Regions from separate parts of the Plantibacter lichenum genome, predicted to be linked through region 2. Evidence: riboswitches for the same ligand, from Rfam matches in the RefSeq annotation. Region 2 holds a riboswitch; the other holds the start of a gene.

Region 1 (8,345 bases), on a different contig from region 2:
GCTCCTGCAGATCCTGTTGCTGCCGGCCTACCTGTGGGTGTTCGCGGGACCGGAGACCGTCGGGCTCGTCGAGGTGGGCCCGTTCGTCGAAGCGTTCCTGCTGCTCATCGTCCTGCCGCTCGGTGCTGCAGCGCTCGTGCAGGTGATCGCGCGACGGCATCGCGCAGGACGTGCGGTGGTGACGGTCATGGAGGGCGCGATGGTGCCGGTCATGATGCTGACGCTCGCGGTCGTCATCGGGTCGCAGATCGCGGCCGCGGGGGAGCAGGCGGGCGCACTCCTCCGAGTGGTGCCGGTCTTCGCCCTGTTCCTGGTCGTGATGGTGGCGCTCGGTGCGGTGATGCGCCGCCCGGCGGGACTCGACGTCCCCGCCGGACGGGCGCTCGTGTTCAGCGGCGCGACACGCAACTCGCTCGTGGTCCTGCCGCTCGCACTCGCGCTCCCGGCGTCCCTCGGGATCGCTCCGCTCGTCGTCGTGACGCAGACGCTCGTGGAACTCGTCGGGATGGTCGTGCTCGTGCGGCTGGTGCCGTTCCTCGTGAGGGTCAGGCCGACAGCGCCTCGATGACGGCGGCGGCGACGGCTTCGCTCGACTGCGGGTTCTGGCCGGAGATGAGGTTGCCGTCGCGGACGACGTGGCCGGACCACGCCGGGCCGCTCTCGATGACCGCTCCGCGCTCTGCGAGCGTGCGCTCGACGAACCACGGCGTCCGTTCGCCCGTCCCGCCGGTGAGTTCCTCTTCGTCGGTGAACACGGTGAGTCGACGGCCGGAGAATACGAAGCTCCCGTCGAGGCTGGTCGCGCTCAACAGACCGGCTGGGCCGTGGCAGAACGGGGCGATGAGGGTCTGCGCGGCATCGGCCTCTGCGAGGATCCTGCCGAGATCGGCGTCGAACGCCAGGTCGGTCATCGGGCCGTGTCCGCCGGGGAGGACGATCCCGTCGAAGTCGGCGACGGTCATGTCGGCGAGCGTGATCGGGTGCGCGATGGCGTCCTCGATTCCGGCGAGATAGCTGCGGAACTCCTCGGCGCGCGTCGCATCGCCGACCGTCTCGGCTGTGAGCGAGCCGGGATCGGCTTGCGGGCGCACACCGCCGGGGCTGGCGAGCGTGACGGTGTGACCGGCAGCGAGCAGTTCGCGGTGCGCGACGACGAGTTCTTCGGCCCAGAACCCTGTCGGGTGCTCGGTGCCGTCGGTGAGGGTGAGTGAGGTTGCGGCCGTGACGACCATGAGGATGGAGGACATCGTTTCCTTTCGACCCGTCCAGTCTCGCGCTGCGATGATCAGGGATCGATCGGAAATCCTTGGTCCTTCATCGGCCGATTGGTGAGGTCGCTCCGTCGGGAGAGCCGAGGCGGGAACGGCTGCGCTCAGCCGACGACCCGTTCGAGCGCTGCGCTGAGCGCCCGCACCGGCCCCTGCCGATTGGCCTCGCCGATGCGCCGCGCGAGATAGACGGTGTTGAGCGGGGCGATCGTTGGCTCGTGGAGCAGGACGAGCGCGCCGGAGTCGAGCGCGTCCTGGGCGAGGTAGCGGGGCAGCACCGACATGCCCGTGCCGGCGATCACAGCCGCGAGCACCCCACGGAGATCAGGCACGACGGCGGCGATCATGACCCCGTTGGGGCGACGGTCGAACTCCGTGCGCCAGTACCGTCGGACGATCGGCAGGTTCGTGGCGTACGTGATGACGGGGATGTGCGCGAGGGAGGCGGGCGCCTCCGTCCCGACGGGAGGAGTCCAGGCAGGGGCTGCGACGAGGACGAACTCCTCGTCGATCAGCGGGGCGGCCTCGACTCCGCGGACGCGCGGCTGCACGGCGCTCACGACGACGTCGAGCGCGCCGGTGCGCAGCGCTTCCAGGAGCGGCTCGGCCAGGCCGAAGGTGACGTGGACGGGTACCCCGGCTGCTTCGAGCAGTTCGGGGAGCCTCGGCAGGACGACCGTCGTGAGCAGCTCGGCCGGGCCGCCGAGGTGCACGGCTCGGGGTGTGCCTCCCGCATCCGTGCTGAGCGAGGCGATGTCGTCGAGCGCGTCGATGTGCACCGCCACCTCACGGGCGAGCGCCGCCCCCTTGGTCGTGACGGTCGCGCCCGAGCGGTCGCGCACGAGCACGGGATAGCCGAGCGACGCCTCGAGCGCCTGGACGTGCGCTGAGACGGTCGGCTGCGAGATCCCGAGGAGGGCCGCGGCCTCCGTGAGGGAGCCGGCGCGCTGCACCGTCAGGAACGTGCGGAGGTGGTCGAGATCGTGGAGTGCCATCAGAGGCTGATTCTCGCATCGCTCGGGCGGGCTGTCACGCGGTCGGCTTCCACACGGGTCAGCCACCGGTCCCTGAGCTCGTCCCCCTTCGACAGGCTCAGGGACCAGACCCCTATCTGGTCCCTGAGCTCGTCCCCCTTCGGCAGGCTCAGGGACCGGACCCCTATCCGGTCGCTGAGCCTGTCGAAGCGCAGCCCTAGTGCTTGTGGTGGTGATCCTTATGCTCGTGATGCGGGATCTGACTCTCGTCCGGTCCCGGGTTGTTCACGGTCGCGGTCTCCTCGGCGACGGCGTCGTCGACGGGGCCGTCGTGCGGGCCGGGGTTGTTGATGCTCGGGTTCGCGAGCGGCTCCTCGTCGACGGATTCGTCGTGCGGGCCGGGATTGTTGATGCTCGCGTTGGTGAGCAGCTCCTCGTCGACCGCCTCGTCGTGCGGACCCGGGTTGTTGATGTTCGGGTTCTCGAGGTTCTGATCGCTCATGTCGAACTCCTTCGGTGGCCCGCGCTTCCACGGCGGCTCGAGCAGTCGTCGATCGTGCCGGGTCCGTCATCAGGTTAGGCCCGGGGCGCACCTGCAATCCAGCCATTCTCGGACTCCGCACGATCGTGTATCGTGGCGGCACAACATCACACGCCTTCGAGCAGCTGCGGGAGAGTTCCGCCTGTGGCCTGGGCGGGCGCCGTAGGAGCAAATCCTCTCCGGGAATCTCTCAGGCCCCCGTACCGCAGCAGCTGGGCGACTCTGGAAAGCAGCGACGGTCCGCCGTCGCTCACCGACGGTGCAAGTCCTCTCCCGCCAGGGGAGGTCGGAAACTCTCAGGTCCGAGACAGAGCGGGGAGGGATTCGACCATCGGTCGCGCACGTGCGCGCCACAGCATCGGAGTTCCTCATGTCCCGCATCCCGTCACCATCGGCTCACCGACCATGACGATCAGTGTGTTCGACCTCTTCTCGGTGGGCATCGGCCCGTCGAGTTCCCACACGGTGGGGCCGATGCGTGCCGCGTGCACCTTCGTCGAGGACGTGACGGCTGCGGGTCTTCTCGAGGACGTCGCGGGCATCGACGTCCACCTCTACGGGTCCCTCGCGGCGACCGGGCGAGGGCACGGCACGATGACCGCCGTCCTCCTCGGGCTGGAAGGGTACCGTCCGGACGAGATCCTGCCGGAGGAGGTGGAATCGCGTCTCGCGGCGCTCGCCGAGACGGGCGAGCTCCTGTTCGGCGGACGACGACCGCTCCGGTACGGCGTGGACGACATCGTGCTCCACCCGCTCACGGTCCTCGACCGCCACACGAACGGCGTGCGCTTCGCCGTGACCGATGCCGCGGGCACCGTCCTGCACGAAGCGGTCTTCTACTCCGTCGGCGGAGGGTTCGTCGTCCGTGAGGGCGGGGAGCCGGTCGCCCGCACGGGACCCGCGGGGGTGGAGGGCGACGCGATCGTGCCGATGCCGTTCCGCACGGCCGCGGGGTTGCTCGCGCACTGCACGGAGCACGGTCTCCCGTTCAGCGGTGTGATGCTGCAGAACGAACTCGTCACCAGGTCCGAAGCGGACGTGCGATCCGGCCTCCTCCACATCCGTGACGTCATGGAGGAGTGCAAGAACTCGAGTCTGCAGCGCACGGGGCCGCTCCCCGGCGGCCTCAACGTGCGGCGTCGCGCACCGGCCTGGCACGATCGACTGCGCGCCGAGGACCCGCATCGGGACCTCAAGTTCTGGCAGGAGTGGGTGAACCTCGTGGCGCTCGCCGTCAACGAGGAGAACGCTTCCGGCGGTCGGGTCGTGACGGCGCCGACCAACGGTGCGGCCGGCATCATCCCAGCGGTCCTCTTCTACGCGACGCATTACGGGCCAGGCATGGACACGGCGACGACGGAACAGAAGGACGATGTCGTCGTGCGGTTCCTCCTCGCGGCGGGCGCCGTCGGAGTGCTCTACAAGGAGCAGGCGTCCATCTCCGGTGCCGAGGTCGGCTGTCAGGGCGAGGTCGGTTCCGCCTCCTCCATGGCCGCCGCGGGACTCGCGGAGGTGCTCGGCGGCATCCCGGAGCAGGTGGAGAACGCGGCGGAGATCGCGATGGAGCACAACCTCGGCCTCACGTGCGATCCCATCGGCGGACTCGTGCAGATCCCGTGCATCGAGCGGAACGCGATCGCTGCGGCAAAGGCGATCAACGCGGCGAAGATGGCGCTGTGGGGCGACGGTTCGCACAGCGTCTCGCTCGACGAGGTCATCGTCACGATGCGGGAGACGGGCCGGGACATGTCGTCGAAGTACAAGGAGACGGCGATGGGTGGTCTGGCGGTCAACGTCGTGGAATGCTGACCCTCCCCAAACCTCCGTTTTCGTGCACAAGGTGCCCTCGAAAACGTCCGTCTTGCACGAAAACGGAGGTGTGGCGGGGGACGCCCGGCGGCGAGGGGGTCAGCGGAGCGCCACGATGTGCTCTGCCGCCGACGTCGCGAGTTCGCGCGCGGACGGCGTCGCCCCCGAGAACTGCTGGGTCATCACCGAGACGGCCTGACCGTCGGAGCTGAAGAGCACCTCGCAGAAATTCCCGTTCTCGCTGCACCAGATGAGCGCGGGGTTCGTCGCCGATCCGGTCAACGCGAACGCCGCCTGGGTGCCGGAGGCCGGCAGTTCCGAGGAGAGCTTCGGCAGGACCCATGCGCCGCCCGGGAGCGCGGTGACCGTGATCGGCGCGGAGAATGCGGTGGCGTCTGGGCCGCCGTAGGAACAGGTGAGCGCGCCGGCCTGTTTGAGCGCGATGGTCGATGAGGCGGGGAGCGTGTCCTCGGCTGCCGGAAGGACATCGACCGCCCCTGGCGCGTTGATGACCGATGCGGCGATCGCGAGTGGGAAGAGCGTCTCGCAGTTCGCCGGCGATGGGCTCGAGGTTGTCGGTGGGATCCATGCGGGTGCCGGTTCGCCGGCCGATGCGAGGTGGTCGAAGATCGAGGTGAACGCCGGAGTCGCGTGCTCGAAGGTCTCGTCCGGTGTGCCGAGGGACGTCGTCGCAACCTGCGCGCCGGGGTTGTAGATGAGGATGTTGACCCAGTTGGAACCGACGAGCGCGTTCGCGCGGCAACCGATGTCACCGCACGACGCATACGCCTCGGTCGAACCGAAGGTGCGGGTCTCCGTCGCTTCGGCGTCGCCCTGCCAGCCCGGATTCCAGGCGTCCGCGGCGTCCGGAAGGACGGAGACGATGAGTCGAGGCGCCGGAGAGTCCGTGGCCGTGATCTGGCCCCCGAAGTCTGCGGGATCGACCGCCCACTGGCAGACAATGCCCCCGGCGTTCTGGATGGCGACGTCTGCGAGGGAAGCGTGGTCGGACGACGTCGGCCAGTCCGTGGCGGTCGCAGGCGCTTGCAGTGCAGACTCCGCGTCGGCCGCCGAGACGAGGTCGTCGCAGCCCAGCGGGAGACGGAAGCTCGGTGCGGTGGCTTCTCCAGCCGCGGTTGCCGTGGGCGATGCGGACGTGCTCCGCGGTGCGGCAGGCGCGCTGCAGCCGGACAACAACAGAGCCGCGAGAGCGACACCTCCGAAGACGATGCCTGGACGATTCATCGATCGATTGTGCATGCGGAGCCCCCTGCGCGATAGCGGTGCCTGCGATGGCCCCGGGCACACGCTAGCAGCACCCGACGCGATGAACGGGTCGCCCCTGCATCCTCCACACCGCCGTTTTCGTGCAATCCGCACGTTTTCGAGGGCACTTCTTGCACGAAAACGGAGGTGTGGGGAGGGGTGGGAAGGCGCAGGTCAACGAGTGTCCGTTTACGATGGGAGCGTGCCCAGTGGGCAACACATCCCGCGCCCGGATCGATCACCGCCGGTGAAAGCGCGACAACCTGATCCGAGTGAGGAACCGTCCCGATGGGCAGATTGATCTACGGCAGCTCCGCGAGAGAACTCGAGCTCGACGACCGAACCCTCGCGCACGTCAAGTCCATCGCTGTCATGAAGCTCCGCCGCAACGAGTCCTTCACCGTCTCGTGGCAGCGCAGCGAGGACGCAGGCGGCGGACGCGTGTCCATCTGGATGCACCCCTCGATCTCACTCCAGTTCGAGTTCGACGACGCGACGCGTCCGGAGCTCAACCGCACCTGGCTCGAATCGATGATGCAGGACGCGAACAAGTCCGGCGACCTCCACATCGGCCCGGAACTCGATGCCTCCGACGCGCAGCCGGTCGCGAAGACCGCCCGCACGTCCGCGGCGAAGGCGGCGAAGGCGGCGAAGAACGCGAAGACGAACGCGACCGCGAAAACCGCCGGCACGTCCAGCACGTCCACCGCCGCGCCCTGATCGGCATCGTCCCGTAGCACCCCTGTCGCGCAGCCTCCACCCCTTGTCCGGCCCCGTCCGCGCGCGGATGGTGGAGGTTCACGACGAAGGGACAGGACGTGCGAGCACTCACCTGGCAGGGCAAACGAACGGTTTCAGTCGAGACGGTGCCCGATCCACGCATCATCGAGCCGACCGATGCGATCATCCGTGTGACCTCTGCGGCGATCTGCGGTTCCGATCTTCACCTGTACGAGCTCTTCGGGCCGTTCATCGATCGCGGTGACGTCCTCGGCCACGAGACGATGGGGATCGTCGAGGAGGTCGGCTCCGCGGTCACGATGGTGAAGCCGGGCGATCGCGTCGTCATCCCGTTCACGATCGCGTGCGGCGACTGCTTCATGTGCCGCAGGGGGCTGCAGTCGCAGTGCGAGAGAACGCAGGTCACCGAGTACGGGAGCGGGGCGACCCTCTACGGCTACACGAAGCTCTACGGACAAGTCCCCGGTGGACAAGCCGAACTGCTGCGGGTGCACCTCGCCGACGCGAACTGCATCGTGGTGGGCGCCGAACTCCCTGACGACAGCTACCTCTTCCTGAGCGACATCCTCCCGACGGCCTGGCAGGGCGTCCACTACGCCCACGTTCCCGAGGGCGGTTCGATCGGGATCTTCGGTCTCGGCCCCGTCGGACAGTTCGCCGCGCGGATCGCAGCCCATCGCGGGTACGAGGTGCACGCGATCGACCCCGTCCCCGAACGGCGGGCGATGGCCGAGCGGCACGGCATCAGGACGTACGATCTCACCGATGACGTGATCGCGGAAGTCCGCGACGCAACGGACGGGCGCGGTCCGGATGCGGTGGTCGACGCCGTGGGGATGGAAGCGCACGGTTCACCGGGAGCAGCGTTCGCACAAGCTGCGGTGGGGCTACTGCCGGACGCCGTGGCCCGGCCTGCCATGGAGCACGCCGGCATCGATCGGCTCGCCGCTCTCCACGGCGCGCTCGAACTCGTGCGACGCGGAGGGGTCGTCTCGCTGAGCGGCGTCTACGCGGGAGAGCTCGACCCTCTGCCCATGAAGTCGATGTTCGACCAACAGATCACGCTCCGGATGGGGCAGTGCAACGTCGCCAGGTGGATTCCACAGCTCCTGCCGCTCGTGGAGGATCCGTCCGACCCGCTCGGCACCCTCGACCTCGTCACCCACCGGGTGCCGCTCGATCGTGCGCCCGAGATGTACGAGACGTTCCAGAAGAAGGAGGACGGCTGCGTCAAGGTCGTCCTGCAGCCGTGACGACGAAACCTCCGTTCCCACGCGTGTTCGCGGAACGGAGGTTTCGTGTCGGCGGCAGGGGCTCCCGCCAGCTGCCCGGCGCTACTCGCCATCGATGAGGTCGAGCAGCTCCTTCGAGGCCTTCGCGATGTCGTCATGATCGTTCTGAGCTGCACGGCTCTCGAGGGAGATCACGCCGCCGCGACGGACCTTCCGGAAGTCGCCGAAGGGGAAGCTGTAGTGCCCCTTCGTGTCCTCCGGTTTGTCGTCGTCGACACCGAGATGCCACCGGCCGTACTCGCCGAAGCCGTGGCGCTCGATGAATCGGTTCTCCTCATCCGCGGTCGGTGCGGCCTCGCTCCAGTCGTCGCGGTCGTCGTGAACGACGTCGCCGTCCGTGATGAGCTTGCGTGCATGCGCGAGCGCCGCCCGATTCAGCTTCACCGTCATGTCGTTCCTTCCCTTCCCCTCCGTCGCGCAGGCCGGGCCGTGGCTGCTCCTCGTGTGCTCGGCC
Region 2 (8,345 bases):
ACCGGGCCATCCCCGGTCCCTGAACCTGTCGAAGGGCGTACTACACCGTTCCCTGAGCCTGTCGAAGGGCGCATGTCGACAAGCTCGATGACCGGGCCATCCTCGGTCCCTGAGCCTGTCGAAGGGCCCACCTGCAGGTCCGCACCGATCGCGGCAGCGGCCCGTGCACCGAACACGGCGCCTTCGAGCAGGGAATTCGAGGCCAGCCGGTTCGCGCCGTGGACACCCGTCCGCGCGACCTCGCCGACCGCGTACAGTCCGGGAAGACTCGTGCGAGCGTGCAGGTCGGTGCGCACGCCGCCCATCCAGTAGTGCGCGGCGGGGGAGACGGGCACCGGTTCACCAGACCAGTCGATGCCTGAAGCTCGCACGGCGGCGTCGATCCCGGGGAAGCGCGCAGCAAGCCGTTCCGCTCCGAGCATCGTCGCATCGAGGACGACCGGCATGCCGCCCTGTGCCGCCATCGCTGCTGCGATCCCGCGGGCGACGACGTCTCTGGGTGCGAGTTCCGCATCGGGGTGGACCCGCTGCATGAAGCGCTCGCCGGATGCATCGCGGAGGACGGCGCCTTCGCCGCGCACGGCCTCTGAGACGAGGAAGCTCCCCGCGGAGGTGAGCGCGGTCGGGTGGAACTGGACGAACTCGACGTCCTCGAGCACCGCGCCGGCGCGAAGGGCGGCCGCCGCGCCGTCGCCCGTCGCGACGAGCGGGTTCGTCGTGTGCGGGTAGAGCTGGCCTGCGCCGCCCGTCGCGAGCACGACCGCGTCGGCCCGCACGATGAACTCCTCGCCGTCGGCACGGAGCAGCACGCCGCGCACGACGCCCTCCTCGACGAGCAGGTCGACGAGGAAGGTGTGCTCGTGGATGGCGACGCTCGTCTCACGGACGCGGTGGACGAGAGCCGCCTCGATGGCCGCGCCCGTCGCATCGCCGCCCGCGTGCAATACCCGCGGGTAGGAGTGGGCGGCTTCGAGGCCTTTCGCGAACGCCGCATCCGGGCCGGCGCCCGCGCGGTCGAACGCGACACCGTACGCGATCAGTTCACGGATGCGATCCGGTCCCTCGCTGCAGAGGACGCGCACAGCGTCTTCATTGCACAGGCCGGCACCCGCTGTGAGCGTGTCCTGCACGTGCGACTCGATGGAGTCGTCGTCGAACATCACCCCGGCGATGCCGCCCTGCGCGTAGCGCGTGTTGCTCTGCCCCAGCACGTCCTTCGTGACGAGGACGACCTCGTGCTCATCGCTCGCATGGATGGCGGTGACGAGCCCGGCGATGCCGCTGCCCACCACCACGACCCTGGTCACGGTCAGACCTCGGCCGTCTGTGTGGCGGGAGCCTGCGTCGCGGGAGCCGTGGTCGCCGGAGACGCGGCGACGGGCGGCTTCGCAGCGAGCATCCGTTCGAGGGCGAGCCGTGCGGGGACGGCGACGTCGTCGGAGACGGTGATCCGGTTGATGACCTCGCCCGCGACCAGGCCTTCGAGCACCCATGCGAGGTAGCCGGGGTGGATGCGGTACATCGTGGAGCAGGGGCAGATGACATCGTCGAGGCAGAAGATGGTGTGCTGCGGGTACTGCGCTGCGAGGCGCTGCACCATGTTGATCTCCGTGCCGATGGCGAAGGTCGTCCCTGCCGGGGCAGCCTCGATCGCCTTCTGGATGTAGTCCGTCGATCCTGCCTCGTCCGCGGCGTCGACCACGGGCATCGGGCACTCGGGGTGCACGATGACGCGGACGCCGGGGTGACTGGCGCGAGCGCGATCGATCTGGTCGACCGTGAACCGCTTGTGCACCGAGCAGAAGCCGTGCCACAGGATGACCTCGGCCTCCTGCAACCCGTGCGCGTCGTTGCCGCCGAGCGGCTTGTTCGGGTTCCACATGGGCATGTGCTCGAGCGGCACGCCGAGCTTCTTCGCCGTGTTGCGGCCGAGGTGCTGGTCGGGGAAGAAGAGGACTCGCTGGCCGCGTTCGAAGGCCCATTTGAGGACCGTCTCGGCGTTCGAGGAGGTGCACACGATGCCGCCGTGGCGACCGCAGAAACTCTTGAGCGCTGCGGACGAGTTCATGTAGGTGACGGGGATGACGGGCACCCGGCCGTCCGCATCGGGCTCCGTGCCGTAGAGGGCTTCGAGCTGCTCCCACGCCTCCTCGACCTGGTCGATGTTGGCCATGTCGGCCATCGAGCAGCCCGCGGCGAGGTTCGGGAGGATGACCGCCTGCTCCGGACCGGAGAGCAGATCGGCCGTCTCCGCCATGAAGTGGACGCCGCAGAAGACGATCGCCTCCGCCTCGGTCCGTGCCTTCGCGGCGTTCGCGAGCTGGAATGAGTCACCGACGTAGTCCGCGTGCTGCACGACCTCGTCGCGCTGGTAGAAGTGACCGAGGATCACGACCCGATCGCCGAGCGTCTCCTTCGCGGCCACGATGCGCCGGTGCAGGTCCGCCTGATCCGCATCACGGTAGGAGGCGGGCAACTGACCCTGACGGGGTGAACCGGTGGGGATGACATCGCCCATCGACGCGCCAGGGCCGTAGCTCGGGGGAGTGAGGTCGAACACCCACGGGCCTGAGGCGAGCTCTGGCGCACAGGTGGAACCTGAGGTCTCTCCGCTCGCGATCTCCTGGATCGTGGCGTCGACGGAAGCGGTGAGGGTCATGAGTGCTCCTGCATGCGTGCTGGTGGTGCGGGTTCGGTGGGGTCTGCACCGGCGAGCGGGCCGTGGTCGGCGTACTCGGAGGAGCGGTTGAAGCGGTAGAGCCTCGCCGGACGGTGCCGGCCGCCGGTGCGGAGTTCGTCGGTTGCGACGACCTGCCCGGACGACTCGATCTGCCGGCGGAAGTTGGCCGGGTCGAGTTGCTTCTGGAGGACGGCCTCGTGGACCTCGCGCAGTTCCGTGAGGGTGAAGGTCTCACCGAGGAACGCGTGAGCGATGTGGCTGTACTCGAGTTTGCTGCGCAGCCGCCAGAGCGCGTACTCCACAATGAGTTCGTGGTCGAAGGCGAGCCGTGGAAGCGCATCGGTGCGGAACCACCGGACGTTCTGTCCGACGAGCGTGCGCTTGGCCTCCTCGGAGCCGACGAGCGCCCAGTAGACGATCGAGACGACGCGCTCGTCCGGCGATCGGTCGATGTCGCCGAACGCGTAGAGCTGTTCGAGGTAGCGGGGGCTCAGCTGGGTCGTGGCCTCGAGGGTGCGTCGGGCGGCGTCGGCCAAGGACTCCTCTGCGCCGAGCGGACCTCCCGGCAGCGCCCACAGTCCGTCGTACGGTTCGCGGATGCGGCGGACGAGCGGAATCCAGATGCCTGGCGTCGGGTCGGTCGCGCCGAATCCGTCGTCCGTGCGGAGTGTGAAGATCACGGTGGAGACGGCGAGCTTGACGGAGGCCGCGTCCGCCGTGGTCTGGTCGGTCTCATTCATCCGATGCCTCCTGTCCGGTCGGGTGCCGTGCTGCCTGCGCCTACTAAGGGTAGCCCTGACCCTTACTGATCTGATCCTTAGTGTACACCTGACCAGAACACCGACTCCCGGAAGCGCGGCGAACCACGATATGCTGGGCGCGCAAACGAATATCGGGCCGCAAACACGATGCGGGAGAGCCGGTTCACCGGCACCGAAGGAGCAAGCCTCCCCGCCAATCTCTCAGGTCCTGTACCGCATCGAACTGGCCACTCTGGAAAGCAGCGCCACCATCCTGTGGCGCTCGCCGACGGTGAAAGCAGCCCGGACCTCGATCCGTCGCTCGCGAAACTCTCAGGCCAATGACAGAGGGGGAGTTCCCAACAGGCGCTTCGGTGCGCCTGCAGCGCACCACGCGACCCCGGAGAACTCGTGACCGATCTCGAACGAACCAGTCCTTTGCACGCCGTCCACGAAGCCGCGGGCGCGAGCTTCACGGACTTCGCCGGCTGGCAGATGCCCGTCCGCTACTCGAGCGACCTCGCCGAGCACCACGCCGTCCGCACCGCAGCAGGCATCTTCGACCTCTCGCACATGGCCGAGATCCTCGTCACCGGCCCCGACGCCGGAGCATTCCTCGACGCCGCGCTCGCCGGCAAGCTGTCCGCCATCGCGCTGTGGCAGGCGAAGTACTCGCTCATCCTCAACGCGCAGGGCGGCATCGTCGACGACATCGTCGTCTACCGCCTCGCCGACGAGCGGTTCCTCGTCATCGCGAACGCCGGCAATCGCGAAGCCGCGTTCCAGGCACTCAGCGAGCGCGCCGCCGACTTCGATGTGACGGTCGAGGACCAGAGCGACGCGACCGCGCTCATCGCCGTTCAGGGCCCGGCGTCCCGCGCGATCCTCGAATCGGTCGCCGAGATCACCGACCTCGGCACTCCGCTCGCCGAGCTGGGCTACTACCGCTGCACCGACGCATTCTTCGACGGCCTCCCGCTGCTCGTCGCCCGCACCGGCTACACGGGCGAAGACGGGTTCGAGCTCTATGTGCAGGTCGATGCCGCCGAACGGCTCTGGCGAGCGATCGAATCCGCAGGCGCATCCCGCGGTCTCGTCCCAGCCGGCCTCGCCAGCCGGGACACCCTGCGTCTCGAAGCCGGCATGCCGCTCTACGGCCACGAGCTCGGCACGGGCAGCTTCCCCGTGCAGGCTGGGCTCGGCCGCGTCGTCGCTCTGAGCAAGCCGGGTCCGTTCGTCGGGCGTGAAGCCGTCGAGGCCGGGCCGCACCCCGACGCCCCCGTGCTCGTGGCCCTCGTCTCCGAAGGGCGACGCGCCGGCCGAGCAGGCTACGCCGTGTTCGACGGCGACACCGAGATCGGCGCAGTGACGAGCGGCGCGCTCTCGCCCACCCTCGGCCACCCCATCGCGATGGCCTACGTCCACCCCGACCAGTCCGCCACTGGAACGGTCCTCACCATCGATGTCCGCGGGACGAAGATTCCCGCGACCGTCACCACGCTGCCCTTCTACACGAGAGAGAAGTAACTCGACATGGCCGACAAGACCGAACTCAAGTACACCGCCGAGCACGAATGGATCCGTGTCGAGGGCGACCTCGCCTTCATCGGCATCACCGACTACGCCGCTGAGAAGCTCGGCGACGTCGTCTACGTCGACCTGCCCGCCGTGGGCGGAGAGATCGCCGGCGGCTCCATCGTCGGAGAGATCGAGTCCACGAAGTCGGTCGGCGAGCTCTTCGCGCCCATCGACGGCACGGTCGTGGAGATCAACGACGCCGTGGTCGACGACCCGTCGATCGTGAACGCCGACCCGTTCGGCGCCGGCTGGCTCATCTCGGTGCGCTTCGCCGAGCTCCCCACCACCCTCCTCAGCTGGGACGAGTACGCAGCAGTGGTGGGCGAGTGATGGCGGAACGTTTCTCGACGCGTCACATCGGGACCGATGCAGACGCCCAGGCGACGATGCTCGCAGCCGTCGGCTACGACTCCGTCGACGCTCTGCTGGACGCGGCCGTCCCGGACGCCATCAAGGCCGACCAGCTCGCCTCGTCGAGCATCCCGGACGCGATCGGCGAACGCGCCGCGCTGACCGAGCTGCGTGCCATCGCCTCTCGCAACACGGTGAACCGCAGCCTCATCGGCCTCGGCTACTACGACACGATCACGCCCGCGGTCATCAAGCGGAACGTGCTCGAGAACCCGTCCTGGTACACGGCGTACACGCCCTACCAGCCGGAGATCTCACAGGGCCGCCTCGAAGCGCTCATCAACTTCCAGACGATGGTCTCCGACCTCACCGGGCTCGACACCGCCAACGCGTCGATGCTCGACGAGAGCACCGCGGTCGTCGAGGGCATGCTCCTCGCCCGTCGTGGTTCGAAGTCCGCCTCGCACGCATTCATCGTCGACGCCGATGCGTTCCCGCAGACCAAGGCGCTCCTCGCGAACCGCGCGGAGGCCGTCGGCATCGAGCTCGTCGAGATCGATTTCGCGGCTGCCGCCACGGCAGGTGAGGCGCTTCCCGAGGCATTCGGCGTCTTCGTGCAGTACCCGGGCGCGAGCGGCCGGATCTGGAACCCCGCCGCGGTCATCGCCGAGGTCAAGGGCCAAGGCGGCCTCGCCGTCGTCGCCGCGGACCTGCTGGCGCTCGCGCTCATCTCCTCGCCGGGCTCCCTCGGCGCGGACATCGCCGTCGGGACCACCCAGCGTTTCGGCGTGCCCATGGGCTTCGGCGGACCGCACGCCGGCTACATGGCCGTCCGCAAGGGCCTCGAACGTCAGCTCCCCGGCCGCCTCGTCGGCGTCAGCCAGGACGCAGCGGGCCACCCCGCGTACCGGCTCACGCTCCAGACGCGTGAACAGCACATCCGCCGCGAGAAGGCCACGAGCAACATCTGCACGGCGCAGGTCCTGCTCGCCGTCATGGCTGCGATGTACGCCGTCTACCACGGCCCGGCAGGCATCCGCCGGATCGCGCAGTCGGTCCACGCCACGACCGTGAGCGCCGCGTACTCGCTCCGCACGGCCGGCGCGGACGTCGTCTCCGAGCACTACTTCGACACGCTCCTCGTGGGCGTGCCAGATGCCGCGGCCGTCGTCGCATCCGCACACGCACGCGGCATCCTGCTCCGCGCCGTCGACGAGACCACCGTGTCCCTCAGCTTCGACCAGGTCACGGCGGACGACCTCGACCACGGCTCCACGCTCGTCCGAGAGCTCACCGACCTCCTCGGCACCGGGACCCGCGTCGAGGTCGAGGCCCCCGCATCGATCTTCGCCGGAGAGGGCGCGGCGTTCTTCGCGTTCGCGCCCGCCGCCGCGGCCGAGTACCCGGAGGATCTCCGCCGCGAGACGGAATACCTCACCCACCCCGTCTTCAACACGCACCACTCCGAGACGGCGATGATGCGCTACCTCAAGCAGCTCGCCGACCGCGACTACGCGCTCGATCGCGGCATGATCCCACTCGGCTCCTGCACGATGAAGCTCAACGCCGCCACCGAGATGGAAGCCGTCACCTGGCCCGAGTTCGCAGGACTGCACCCCTTCGCCCCGCGCGAGGACGTCGAGGGCTCGCTGCAGCTCATCGACCAGCTCGAGACGTGGCTCGCCGAGGTCACCGGCTACGACTCCGTCTCCCTGCAGCCGAACGCCGGCAGCCAGGGCGAACTCGCGGGCCTCCTCGCCATCCGCGGCTACCACCGCGCGAACGGCGACCTCGACCGCACCGTGTGCCTCATCCCGTCGAGCGCCCACGGCACGAACGCGGCATCCGCCGTCCTCGCTGGCATGAAGGTCGTCGTCGTCGCGTGCGACGAGCTCGGCAACGTCGACCTCGACGACCTCCGCGCCAAGGTCGAGGCCAACGCAGACGTCCTCGCAGCCCTCATGATCACCTACCCGTCCACGCACGGCGTGTACGAGCACGAGGTCAAGGAGATCACGAAGGCCGTGCACGACGCCGGCGGCCAGGTGTACGTCGACGGCGCGAACCTCAACGCGCTCCTCGGCTACGCTCGCTTCGGCGACTTCGGCGGCGACGTCTCGCACCTCAACCTGCACAAGACGTTCTGCATCCCGCACGGCGGTGGCGGTCCCGGCGTCGGCCCCGTCGCCGCGAAAGCGCACCTCGCGCCGTTCCTGCCAGGGCACCCACTCGCGCAGCGCGACGAGCACGCGCTCCTCGGCGGCGGCACGGTCGTCCACGCCGGCGGACCCGTCTCGGCGGCGCCGTACGGCAGCCCGAGCATCCTCCCGATCTCGTGGGCCTACGTCCGCATGATGGGATCCGCGGGCCTCCGCGAAGCGACCGGTTCCGCGGTCCTCGCGGCGAACTACATCGCGACGCGCCTGCAGAAGCACTACCCGGTCCTCTACACGGGGGAGAACGCGCTCGTCGCGCACGAGTGCATCCTGGACCTGCGTCCGCTCAAGGAGGCCACCGGCATCACGAACGACGATGTCGCGAAGCGCCTCGTCGACTACGGCTTCCACGCGCCCACGATGTCGTTCCCGGTCGCGGGCACACTCATGGTGGAGCCGACGGAGAGCGAGGACCTCGCCGAGATCGACCGGTTCATCGATGCGATGATCGCGATCAAGGCCGAGGCCGACGCCGTCGCCGCGGGGGAATGGCCGGCGGACGACAACCCGCTCGTCAACGCTCCGCACACCGCCCAGTCGGTCATCGAGGGCGAGTGGGCGCACGCCTACACGCGCGAGCAGGCCGTCTACCCGGTGCACACGCTCGTGCGGACGAAGTACTGGCCGCCCGTGCGTCGCATCGACCAGGCGTACGGCGACCGCAACCTCGTGTGCGCGTGCCCGCCGCCCGAGGCCTTCGAGTAGTCGGCTCCCGGCCGTCGTGACTCCCAGTGGCTCCTGTGAACGTCCGCGTTCCCGGGAGCCACTGCTGTCTCCCCA

What was found. A riboswitch is a leader RNA that binds a small molecule or an ion and turns the genes downstream of it on or off. The one in region 2 is predicted to bind glycine.
Region 1: it holds a riboswitch for glycine, as region 2 does, so the genes downstream of both, ACQ3HB_RS19895 (L-serine ammonia-lyase) here and gcvT (glycine cleavage system aminomethyltransferase GcvT) in region 2, are expected to answer to the same signal.

Annotation. Positions count from the first base shown of each region.
Region 1 covers NZ_JBOBFT010000020.1:31,251-39,595, forward strand. Annotated here, with positions in the region: gene ACQ3HB_RS19875 (arsenic resistance protein) at 1-568, shown strand, start outside; gene ACQ3HB_RS19880 (type 1 glutamine amidotransferase domain-containing protein) at 546-1,247, opposite strand; gene ACQ3HB_RS19885 (LysR family transcriptional regulator) at 1,373-2,263, opposite strand; gene ACQ3HB_RS19890 (hypothetical protein) at 2,460-2,744, opposite strand; glycine riboswitch at 2,902-2,999, shown strand; gene ACQ3HB_RS19895 (L-serine ammonia-lyase) at 3,189-4,592, shown strand; gene ACQ3HB_RS19900 (hypothetical protein) at 4,692-5,837, opposite strand; gene ACQ3HB_RS19905 (DUF7882 family protein) at 6,147-6,578, shown strand; gene ACQ3HB_RS19910 (alcohol dehydrogenase catalytic domain-containing protein) at 6,677-7,852, shown strand; gene ACQ3HB_RS19915 (hypothetical protein) at 7,934-8,281, opposite strand.
Region 2 covers NZ_JBOBFT010000005.1:20,997-29,341, reverse strand. Annotated here, with positions in the region: gene nadB (L-aspartate oxidase) at 1-1,307, opposite strand, end outside; gene nadA (quinolinate synthase NadA) at 1,310-2,659, opposite strand; gene ACQ3HB_RS08285 (NUDIX hydrolase) at 2,656-3,420, opposite strand; glycine riboswitch at 3,582-3,667, shown strand; glycine riboswitch at 3,669-3,775, shown strand; gene gcvT (glycine cleavage system aminomethyltransferase GcvT) at 3,832-4,947, shown strand; gene gcvH (glycine cleavage system protein GcvH) at 4,954-5,328, shown strand; gene gcvP (aminomethyl-transferring glycine dehydrogenase) at 5,328-8,270, shown strand.